2 regions of the Robertmurraya mangrovi genome follow, and region 1 is predicted to be linked to the other one. Evidence: a T-box and tRNA genes for the amino acid it is inferred to sense, from the RefSeq annotation. Region 1 holds a T-box; the other holds one or more tRNA genes.

Evidence for each region. A T-box is a leader RNA that pairs with one kind of tRNA and senses whether it is charged. The one in region 1 lies ahead of thrS (threonine--tRNA ligase), so its partner is inferred to be a tRNA-Thr.
Region 2: it encodes a tRNA-Thr, which carries the amino acid that the T-box ahead of thrS (threonine--tRNA ligase) is inferred to sense. The anticodon was not compared.

What each region holds. Positions count from the first base shown of each region.
Region 1 is NZ_JAXOFX010000006.1:30,702-35,116, forward strand. Features, by position in the region: gene SM124_RS10915 (STAS domain-containing protein) at 101-592, opposite strand; gene thrS (threonine--tRNA ligase) at 980-2,203, opposite strand; T-box leader at 2,232-2,458, opposite strand; T-box leader at 2,688-2,918, opposite strand; gene SM124_RS10925 (NAD-dependent succinate-semialdehyde dehydrogenase) at 3,018-4,415, opposite strand, start outside.
Region 2 is NZ_JAXOFX010000002.1:391,655-396,069, forward strand. Features, by position in the region: gene SM124_RS05015 (iron-sulfur cluster biosynthesis family protein) at 1-96, shown strand, start outside; gene SM124_RS05020 (hypothetical protein) at 231-767, shown strand; gene SM124_RS05025 (alpha/beta hydrolase) at 803-1,726, opposite strand; tRNA gene SM124_RS05030 (tRNA-Glu) at 2,090-2,164, shown strand; tRNA gene SM124_RS05035 (tRNA-Val) at 2,253-2,328, shown strand; tRNA gene SM124_RS05040 (tRNA-Thr) at 2,387-2,462, shown strand; tRNA gene SM124_RS05045 (tRNA-Lys) at 2,482-2,557, shown strand; tRNA gene SM124_RS05050 (tRNA-Arg) at 2,593-2,669, shown strand; tRNA gene SM124_RS05055 (tRNA-Ala) at 2,689-2,761, shown strand; tRNA gene SM124_RS05060 (tRNA-Ser) at 2,825-2,917, shown strand; tRNA gene SM124_RS05065 (tRNA-Gly) at 2,922-2,995, shown strand; tRNA gene SM124_RS05070 (tRNA-Ile) at 3,000-3,076, shown strand; tRNA gene SM124_RS05075 (tRNA-Asn) at 3,113-3,187, shown strand; tRNA gene SM124_RS05080 (tRNA-Ser) at 3,198-3,288, shown strand; gene SM124_RS05085 (undecaprenyl-diphosphatase) at 3,461-4,060, shown strand; gene SM124_RS05090 (hypothetical protein) at 4,118-4,249, opposite strand; gene SM124_RS05095 (hydroxymethylglutaryl-CoA lyase) at 4,340-4,415, opposite strand, start outside.

The DNA.
Region 1 (4,415 bases):
TTTACATAATAAAATTATTGTCGATTTATGTATATTTACATACTAAGCCATACTAAATTAAAACCCCTGCCACTAAATAGAAGCAAGGGTTTTTAAAAATTTATTCGACAATTCCCTCGGTTTCACTAACTAACTTTAATCCCTTCACCTTCATTAAATACTGAAGAGCTGCCCTGAATGTTAAGAACGTTTTCAGTTCCTTTGCAGCATTCATCTGCGATTTTACAATTTCATTTGTCACTTCTGGTCTAAATCCAACAAAAAGAACTTCTACCCCTAGTAAGTTCAACGTATGGGAAAGCTTTGATATAAACTCTCCTAAAACTTCTAATTCCCCGATTTCACTTTTACCTATTCCACTAAAGTCAATAATGATCGTGTTAATTTCGTCATCATAAACTCTTTGTGAAATTTTAGTAGTAATTAACTCTAATCTATCAGGCAACAACTGCCCCGTAATGGGTAATAATGCTGTCTCAGGAAGAATGGATGGAATCACTGGGACGGACATAGATTCAATGATTTTTTTATACTGATTGATCTCCTCTTTTAGCGCTATAACTTCCTCTTGCAGCTCTTGGATTTCTGACATTTTGTTTCCCCTACCCTTTGCTATTTTCACCATAACGGTTATAGTAATCGTTTATGAATGTTCCTATTTAGGTAAAAAGGCTATTTCTAAAAATAACAAACTTTGAAACTCTGTAATCATGCGTCTTACAATAAATTTAAAAAGAGCCTCTATTTAAAGAAATTATAACATTATATGAGTGATAACTATAACTTTAAAACAGTAAAATGGGACGATACTTCATTATTTTTAGTTTTGGAGATTTTCATTTATATGATGGGATGTAGGACCGATTTTGTTTGAAGGATTATGGGGGAAAAGGGTACGTTGTGAAATATGTTCAACTTGTACCCTTTCCTTCTATATAATATAAGTGTTAAAAGTCTGGTGTCGGTGGTGGTGTCCAATTTAGTATGACCCTCTTTCTTTTTCAAATTTATTGATGATTTGTTCTAGACTCATTTCTCCGATATTCCCTTCCTTACGTTTTCTTACAGCAAGCATTCCTTTCTCTACTTCTTTATCACCAACGACAAATGCATATGGCACCTTTTGTAATTCAACTTCTCTAATTTTCAAACCAATTTTTTCCACCCTGTTGTCTACCTCAACTCGGAATCCTAATGCTTGGAGCTGTCCTTGAACTTCATATGCATATTCAAGATGTGCGTCAGAAATCGGTAATATTTTTGCCTGAATAGGTGCTAACCAAAGGGGAAACTCTCCAGCTACGTGTTCAATTAAGATGGCCATAAACCTTTCTAGTGAACCATAAATCGCTCGGTGAATCATGATTGGGCGAAGGGGTTTGTTGTCCTCACCAATATACTGACAATCAAACTTTTCCGGCATTTGAAAATCTAGTTGAACTGTACCGCATTGCCAGCTGCGACCAAGGGAATCGAGGATATGAAAATCAATTTTTGGCCCGTAAAACGCCCCGTCTCCTTCATTAACCTGATAGTTAAAGTCTTTTTTCTGTAAAACAGATTCGAGCGCCTTTTCAGCCTGTTCCCATTTTTCAGGTGATCCTATAAACTTTACCGGACGAGTAGAAAGCTCCACCTTATAACTAAATCCAAACTTAGAATAAACTTCATGAATTAAATCCAATATCTTATCAATCTCTGATTCGATTTGATCCTCTCTAACAAACAAATGCGCGTCATCTTGAGTGAAGGAACGTACTCTCAATAAGCCATTTAGTGAACCGGATAATTCATGGCGGTGAACTAAACCTAATTCTGCATATCGAACCGGTAACTCGCGATAACTTCTTCTTTTACTGTTAAAAATTAAGATCGCCCCAGGGCAGTTCATCGGCTTAATGGCGTAATTTTGCTCATCCACATTAGAAAAATACATATTCTCATGATAATGATCCCAGTGCCCTGACTGCTCCCATAGCTCTTGCTTCATCATAAACGGAGTTTTAATTTCCTGGTAACCCGCAAGCTGATGCTTCCTTTTCCAATACGACTCTAACTCATTTCTCAACACCATCCCATTTGGTAAAAAGAATGGCATTCCAGGAGCCTCCTCCATTGATGCAAATAGCTCTAATTGCTGACCTAACTTTCTGTGATTCATTTCTACTGACATGTTTGTTTCCTCCTTAAAATGATTTTTTATATAAAAAAACGACCACACCCATCCCTAGTTAAGGGACGAGTGTGGTCGTGATTCCACCCTAATTCCGTAATGCATGTAAGTGACATTACGCTCAAAAAGTTAACGGTTTCCCGATTATGGATACTTGATCTTCTCGTTCCCCATAATAGCTCGGAGGTGGTAAATGACTTTCTTTTCTTCAGGGCTCTCAGCCTATGACCCTGTTCTCTGATAAAGAAATAGGAAAATCATTCATGTCCTCTTCAACGCTCTATCGTATTAATTTGTTCCATAAACCTATTTCGATCATGATTGTTGTCTTTGTAAAAATCTTAAAGCCGATTTTTACCCTGTGTTGTAAGTAAGTGCTACAAATGTAGACACTTGGCTTTTTCTAAAACAAATTTAAAAAATCTTTATAGAGCAAATTTATTTTAGGTAATCTTTGAAGTTAGAATCATCTATGTTTTAGAAAAAGCCCATAAAAAAACGCACTCATCCTCATAAAAGGGACGAGTGCGGTCGTGGTTCCACCCTAGTTCCGTAATGTATGAAAGTAACATTACGCTCTAAAAAAGTTAACGGTTCTCCCGGTTATGGTTACTTGAATATATTCTTTCCCCATAACTGCTCAAAGGTGGTAAATCATTCTCTTTTCTTCAGGGCTCCCAGCCTATGACCCTGTTCTCTAGTAAAGAAAATTAAGGATGATTCATGTCCTTATCCATGCATTTTTTACCATATGAATGTTATTTATTGATATTAAATTAGTATTTTTAGGAAGTCAAGAACTTTTTTTATAGTGTATGCTCATTTTGCTGAAATGCTGCAAACTTTATACACCTATGGAAACATACTTTGTTTCTAAATACTCTTCCAATCCCTCTATACCACCTTCACGGCCCATTCCACTTTCTTTCATTCCACCAAATGGGGCTTGTGCAGTTGATGGAGCACCGTCATTCCAGCCAATAATTCCATAATCTAACGCTTCTACAACTTTTGTGCCCCTTCTATTGCTCTCTGAGAAAACATAAGCTGCGAGTCCATAAGGTGACTGGTTAGCTAATTCAACCGCATCTTCATCCGTTGTAAATTTTTGAATGGGAGCAACAGGACCGAACGTTTCCTCATGCATCACTAACATAGTTGAATTCACATCTTTTAATACGGTCGGCGGGTAAAAATAAGCTCCATTTTTCGGAGTTCCTTCCCCTCCTAAAACACAAGTCGCCCCTTTGCTTAACGCATCTTGGACATGCTCTTCAACTTTTTGATAGCCGTTTTTGTCAATGATCGGACCAATATCTGTCCCTTCATCCAAGCCATTTCCAACCTTCAACTTGCTCGCTTCTTCAACAAAACGTGTGATAAACTCTTCGTAAATGTTCTCTTGAACGTAAATTCGATTTCCACAAATACAAGTTTGACCCGCATTACGGAATTTAGAAGCCATGGTTCCTTTTACAGCTAGATCAAGGTCTGCATCATCGAGTACGATAATTGGCGCATGTCCTCCAAGTTCGAGGGATAAATTCTTGATGTGCTTAGCCCCTTTTTCCATTAACACTCGGCCAATTTCTGTTGAGCCAGTAAAAGTAATTTTTTTCACGAGTGGATTGCTTAAAAGCTCATCTCCGATTTTCGACGCATTTCCTGTCACTAAATTGACAACACCCTTTGGAATACCCGCTTTTTCCGCTAATTCTACTAGAAAGACGGCTGTTAACGGAGTTTGTTTTGCTGGTTTAATGACAATAGAACAACCGCTTGCAAGGGCTGGCCCTAGTTTTCTTGTAATCATGGCGGCAGGGAAATTCCATGGAGTAATCGCTCCTACCACTCCAACGGCCTTTTTAATTACCTGTAATCTCTTGTCCCCATGCTGACTTGGTACGGTGCGTCCATACACTCGTTTCCCTTCTTCTGCAAACCATTTTAAAAAGGAGGCAGCGTATTTAATTTCTCCTTTTGCTTCATGAAGGGGTTTTCCCATTTCTAACGTTAACACTCTCGCTAACTCATCTTCGTTTTCTAACACTAAGTCATAGTAACGTTCTAATAAATCACAGCGTTCATAGGCGGTTAACTTAGACCATTTGAGATATGCTTGATGAGCGGCTTCAATCGCTTGCTTCGTTTCCGTTGCCCCTCCGTTTGGAACCGTCCCCACGATTTCCCCTGAGGCTGGATTGGTGATATTGATTTTTTCTAGTTCTGAACCAGTCCATTC
Region 2 (4,415 bases), on a different contig from region 1:
ATTGATTATTCCTCTAGTGCAAATTGCTATCAATTAAAAAGTCCTAATCAGTATTTAAATCCAAGGATGAGCTTTTTAATAAAAACAAATCTTTAAATAGGAAAATCTCATTTTATTCCCTATTATACCCCTGACAAAGGGGCTAAAAACGCAAAAAAGTGAATGTTTCTCTTGTCCTTTACATTAAATGGTATTAATGCGTTTTACCATCAATGGGCAGGAGGGACAAGATGAAAGTAAAGAAAGTAATGGTTGTTGTGGTGAGTGTATGGTTACTAACCGCTTGTATGCCTCTCGGTTTGGAGGAGGCTATTCAAAAAGAGATTCCTTTTAATGTTGCAAGGGTCTTACACAAAGAAGAAGTACCCCATGGTGTAGTCATTTTATATACAACAAAGCAAGAAAGTAAATTAGGAGAATTTGAGACCATAACAGCTGCCTTTTTAAAAGGAGACGACCAAAATGGCTGGAGTAATGCGGGGAATAACCATTGGGATTATTATGAACACAAACAGTTTACCACTTATAAAAAAGCTTTTTATGATTACGACACAAAAGGTAAGCTAGAAAATAAAATCAGTCTCTTATTAGGGAAAATTGAAAATAAAAAGATTAGGAGCATAGAAGTTGCCGGGAAAGAATATGAAGAGGCTAAAGTGATTGAAGTAGATGGTGTAAGGTACTATTATCAGTTTGGAGAGTATTCAAAGGTAAGAGGGTTAAGCAAAAACGGTAAAGTAGTGTATAGGACAAAGCTTCCTAATTAACTAAAAAAAGAAGAAAGAGACTACAAGGGTAGCCTCTACATAGGAACATTTAATGGGAGAATGTGATCGCGCAAAAATTCATCAAGCATCTTTTCATAATCAGCTTTATTTTCATTGAGTGATTGGGCGTGAACGCCGTTCATTGCCATAAATAATTTTTTTGGACCTTTTTTCCTCTCAAACAACGCTTCAGTCATGGAAGGTAAAATGAAGTCATCTTTTTTACTATGAATAAACAAAATAGGCTTTTTTATATTCTCTATAACGGAAATTGGAGAAACATCACGTAAAGAATATCGATCTCTCATTCGAAGAAAAATATTTGCAATAGGAATGACGAGCTGAGAAGGGATTTTAAGCTCCACTTTAATTCTGTGAGCCAGCTGTTCCTTAAAGTCAGAGAAAGGACAATCGGCAATATAGAAATCAGCCCCATCCTCTAATAACCCTGCATATAAAATCATTGTTGCTGCTCCCATGGATTCTCCGTGTATACCTAATTGTATACTTGATCCTTTTTCTGCTTTTAACCAATCAACTACTGCTTTTAAATCATATTTTTCGTAGTAACCATAACTCGTAGTTTTTCCTCCTGATTCACCGTGCCTACGATGATCGTATATCACGCAATTAAACCCTCGCTCTAAAAAGAGATTCATGTACTTCACTGAATTTAATTTGTTTTCTGTTACACCGTGACAAATAATTACATATCGATCAGCTCGATACGGTTCTACAACAATAGCTTTTAATGAATAACCGAAAGGAGAAGAAATTAAAACTTCTCTTTTTGGTAGTTCATCGTAGTGTAATGGATTAAGTCTTCCAGCTTCTTTTTCACGATTTAAAATAAATAAATCATCTTTCCTCTTCAAAAACATAAGGCGGTTCGTAAAGTACAAGCCAAATGTTGCTACGAAAAAGATAAATGAAAAAAGGAAACGAATAGTTCTTCTCAGAAGACATCACCCCTTTGAACCTGTTTAAATTATTTTACCACTTAGAGGGAAATTTAGACAAAAAATCAACTTAAAGTAGGAGATTCGAAAATTTAATGAGGAAAGCACCTCTATAAAATAATAATAAATTAAAATAGTTCCTAAAAAATGAGTAGGAGACTAGAAAAAAATCAGCCCAATGTTTATTGAAAATATTATTGACATAACATTATAATTGATAGTAATATAAGAAATCTCGACAGGATAATAAAATATTTCAAAAGAGATTCATACAAAAAAACGTTGACAACAAAGTAGTTGTTATATATAATTTATAACTGTCGCAGATTCATTAATAACTATTCTAAAATAGTTTTAAATAATGGCCCATTGGTCAAGCGGTTAAGACACCGCCCTTTCACGGCGGTAACACGGGTTCGAATCCCGTATGGGTCACCAAGTTTTTTTTACGGAACGTAGTGGAGTAAAAAGAAAACTTCCTTAATCCTTTACGAAACGTAGTGGGATAAAAAGAAACTTCCTTCAAGGAGGATTAGCTCAGCTGGGAGAGCACCTGCCTTACAAGCAGGGGGTCGGCGGTTCGATCCCGTCATCCTCCACCAAAACTTTTTTACGAAACGTAGTGAAGTAAAAAGAAACTTCCTTTTTCAAAACATTCATGCCGGTGTAGCTCAGTTGGTAGAGCAACTGACTTGTAATCAGTAGGTCGTGGGTTCGACTCCTATCGCCGGCACCATTTATTCAGAAAATATTGAGAGCCATTAGCTCAGTCGGTAGAGCATCTGACTTTTAATCAGAGGGTCGGAGGTTCGAGTCCTCCATGGCTCACCAAAGCTTTTTGCGATAGCAAAAGAATTTTTCCATACGCGCCCGTAGCTCAATTGGATAGAGCGTCTGACTACGGATCAGAAGGTTATGGGTTCGACTCCTTTCGGGCGCGCCATTATCACTTATACGACTATGGGGCCTTAGCTCAGCTGGGAGAGCGCCTGCCTTGCACGCAGGAGGTCAGCGGTTCGATCCCGCTAGGCTCCATCTAGATTTTTTCACGAAACGTAGTGTAGTGAAAAGAATCTTCCTTAACGTTTCCATAATTACGGAGGTATACCCAAGTCCGGCTGAAGGGATCGGTCTTGAAAACCGACAGGCGGGTCAAACCGCGCGGGGGTTCGAATCCCTCTACCTCCTCCATTTTGCGGGTGTAGTTTAATGGTAAAACCTCAGCCTTCCAAGCTGATGTCGTGGGTTCGATTCCCATCACCCGCTCCAATTGGGGCCTATAGCTCAGCTGGTTAGAGCGCACGCCTGATAAGCGTGAGGTCGATGGTTCGAGTCCATTTAGGCCCACCAGATAATCCTAAATAAAGAAGAATCAATACTAACTATTCCGCAGTAGCTCAGTGGTAGAGCATTCGGCTGTTAACCGAACGGTCGTAGGTTCGAGTCCTACCTGCGGAGCCATTTTTTATATGGGGAAGTACTCAAGAGGCTGAAGAGGCGCCCCTGCTAAGGGTGTAGGTCGGGTAACCGGCGCGAGGGTTCAAATCCCTCCTTCTCCGCCATACATAAATTGTAATTCAACACTAATCAAAAGATGGTTAGTGTTTTTTGTACTATAAAGGCTTTTCTTGTTAAGAATCTTTTCTTATTAAGAAATAAATAAGATTTCGTTAAGAAGGAATTAAAACTCTCGAGGTAAGATAGTCCTATACGACTTAATTCAGGAGGTACATTGTGGGAGTTTCAGAATTGAATATTCATCTCTTTAGAAAAATAAATGATTTAGGAAAAGAATACACATATTTGAATCCGTCATTTGTCATTATTACTGAATATATGGTGATTTTTTTAGCCCTGAGTGTGGTTTACTTTTGGTTTACGAGAACCGAAAATAATAGAATGATGATTATATCTGCTTCTTTTGCTTTTATTCTTGCTGAAATAATAGGTAAGACAGCAGGTAAGTTTCATTCTAATCTTCAACCATTTGCAGAATTATCGAGTGTAAATCAATTAATAGATAAAGCAATCAATAATTCTTTTCCAAGTGATCATACAATCCTTTTCTTTTCGTTTTGCGTTTCTTTCATGCTTTTTAAGAAGAAAGCAAGCTTCTTGTGGATTTTGTTAGCCATGCTAGTTGGACTTTCTCGAATTTGGGTGGGAGTTCATTATCCTTTTGATGTTCTGGTGGGAGCTTTAGTAGGCAGTATCTCAGCAGTACTAAGTTATATTCTAATACAGAGAGTAAAACTATTTAATAAGCTTCTTGAGATATATGAAAAAGTTGAAAAAAATCTACTTCCTGTAAAAGAAAAATCAAAGGATCTCTAATGACATAAATAAAAAAATCAACGCAACGAATAAAAGCGTTGATTTTTTTATTAGTAATTATTGCGGAGAGTTTTGTCTTTTTGTTGGGTGAATGGCTTTTTCTAAATCTTCCGCTGCAATGGTTTGTTTTACATTATCGGCATTTGGCTTACCCTTTTGAGAATAGCCTTTGTCACGTTTTTGGCTCATGATTTAATCCTCCTCACCTTAAGATAGACTTTCACTTAACAAAAAAGTCTATTTATAAGATGGATTTCGAAGAAGAAGGATATTCACTTTTTAAACCTTTTCTGCATGAAGGCGATAATAGGAACTATCAATCGTGCGAGTTAGGTATGGTTTAACAACTTCAATA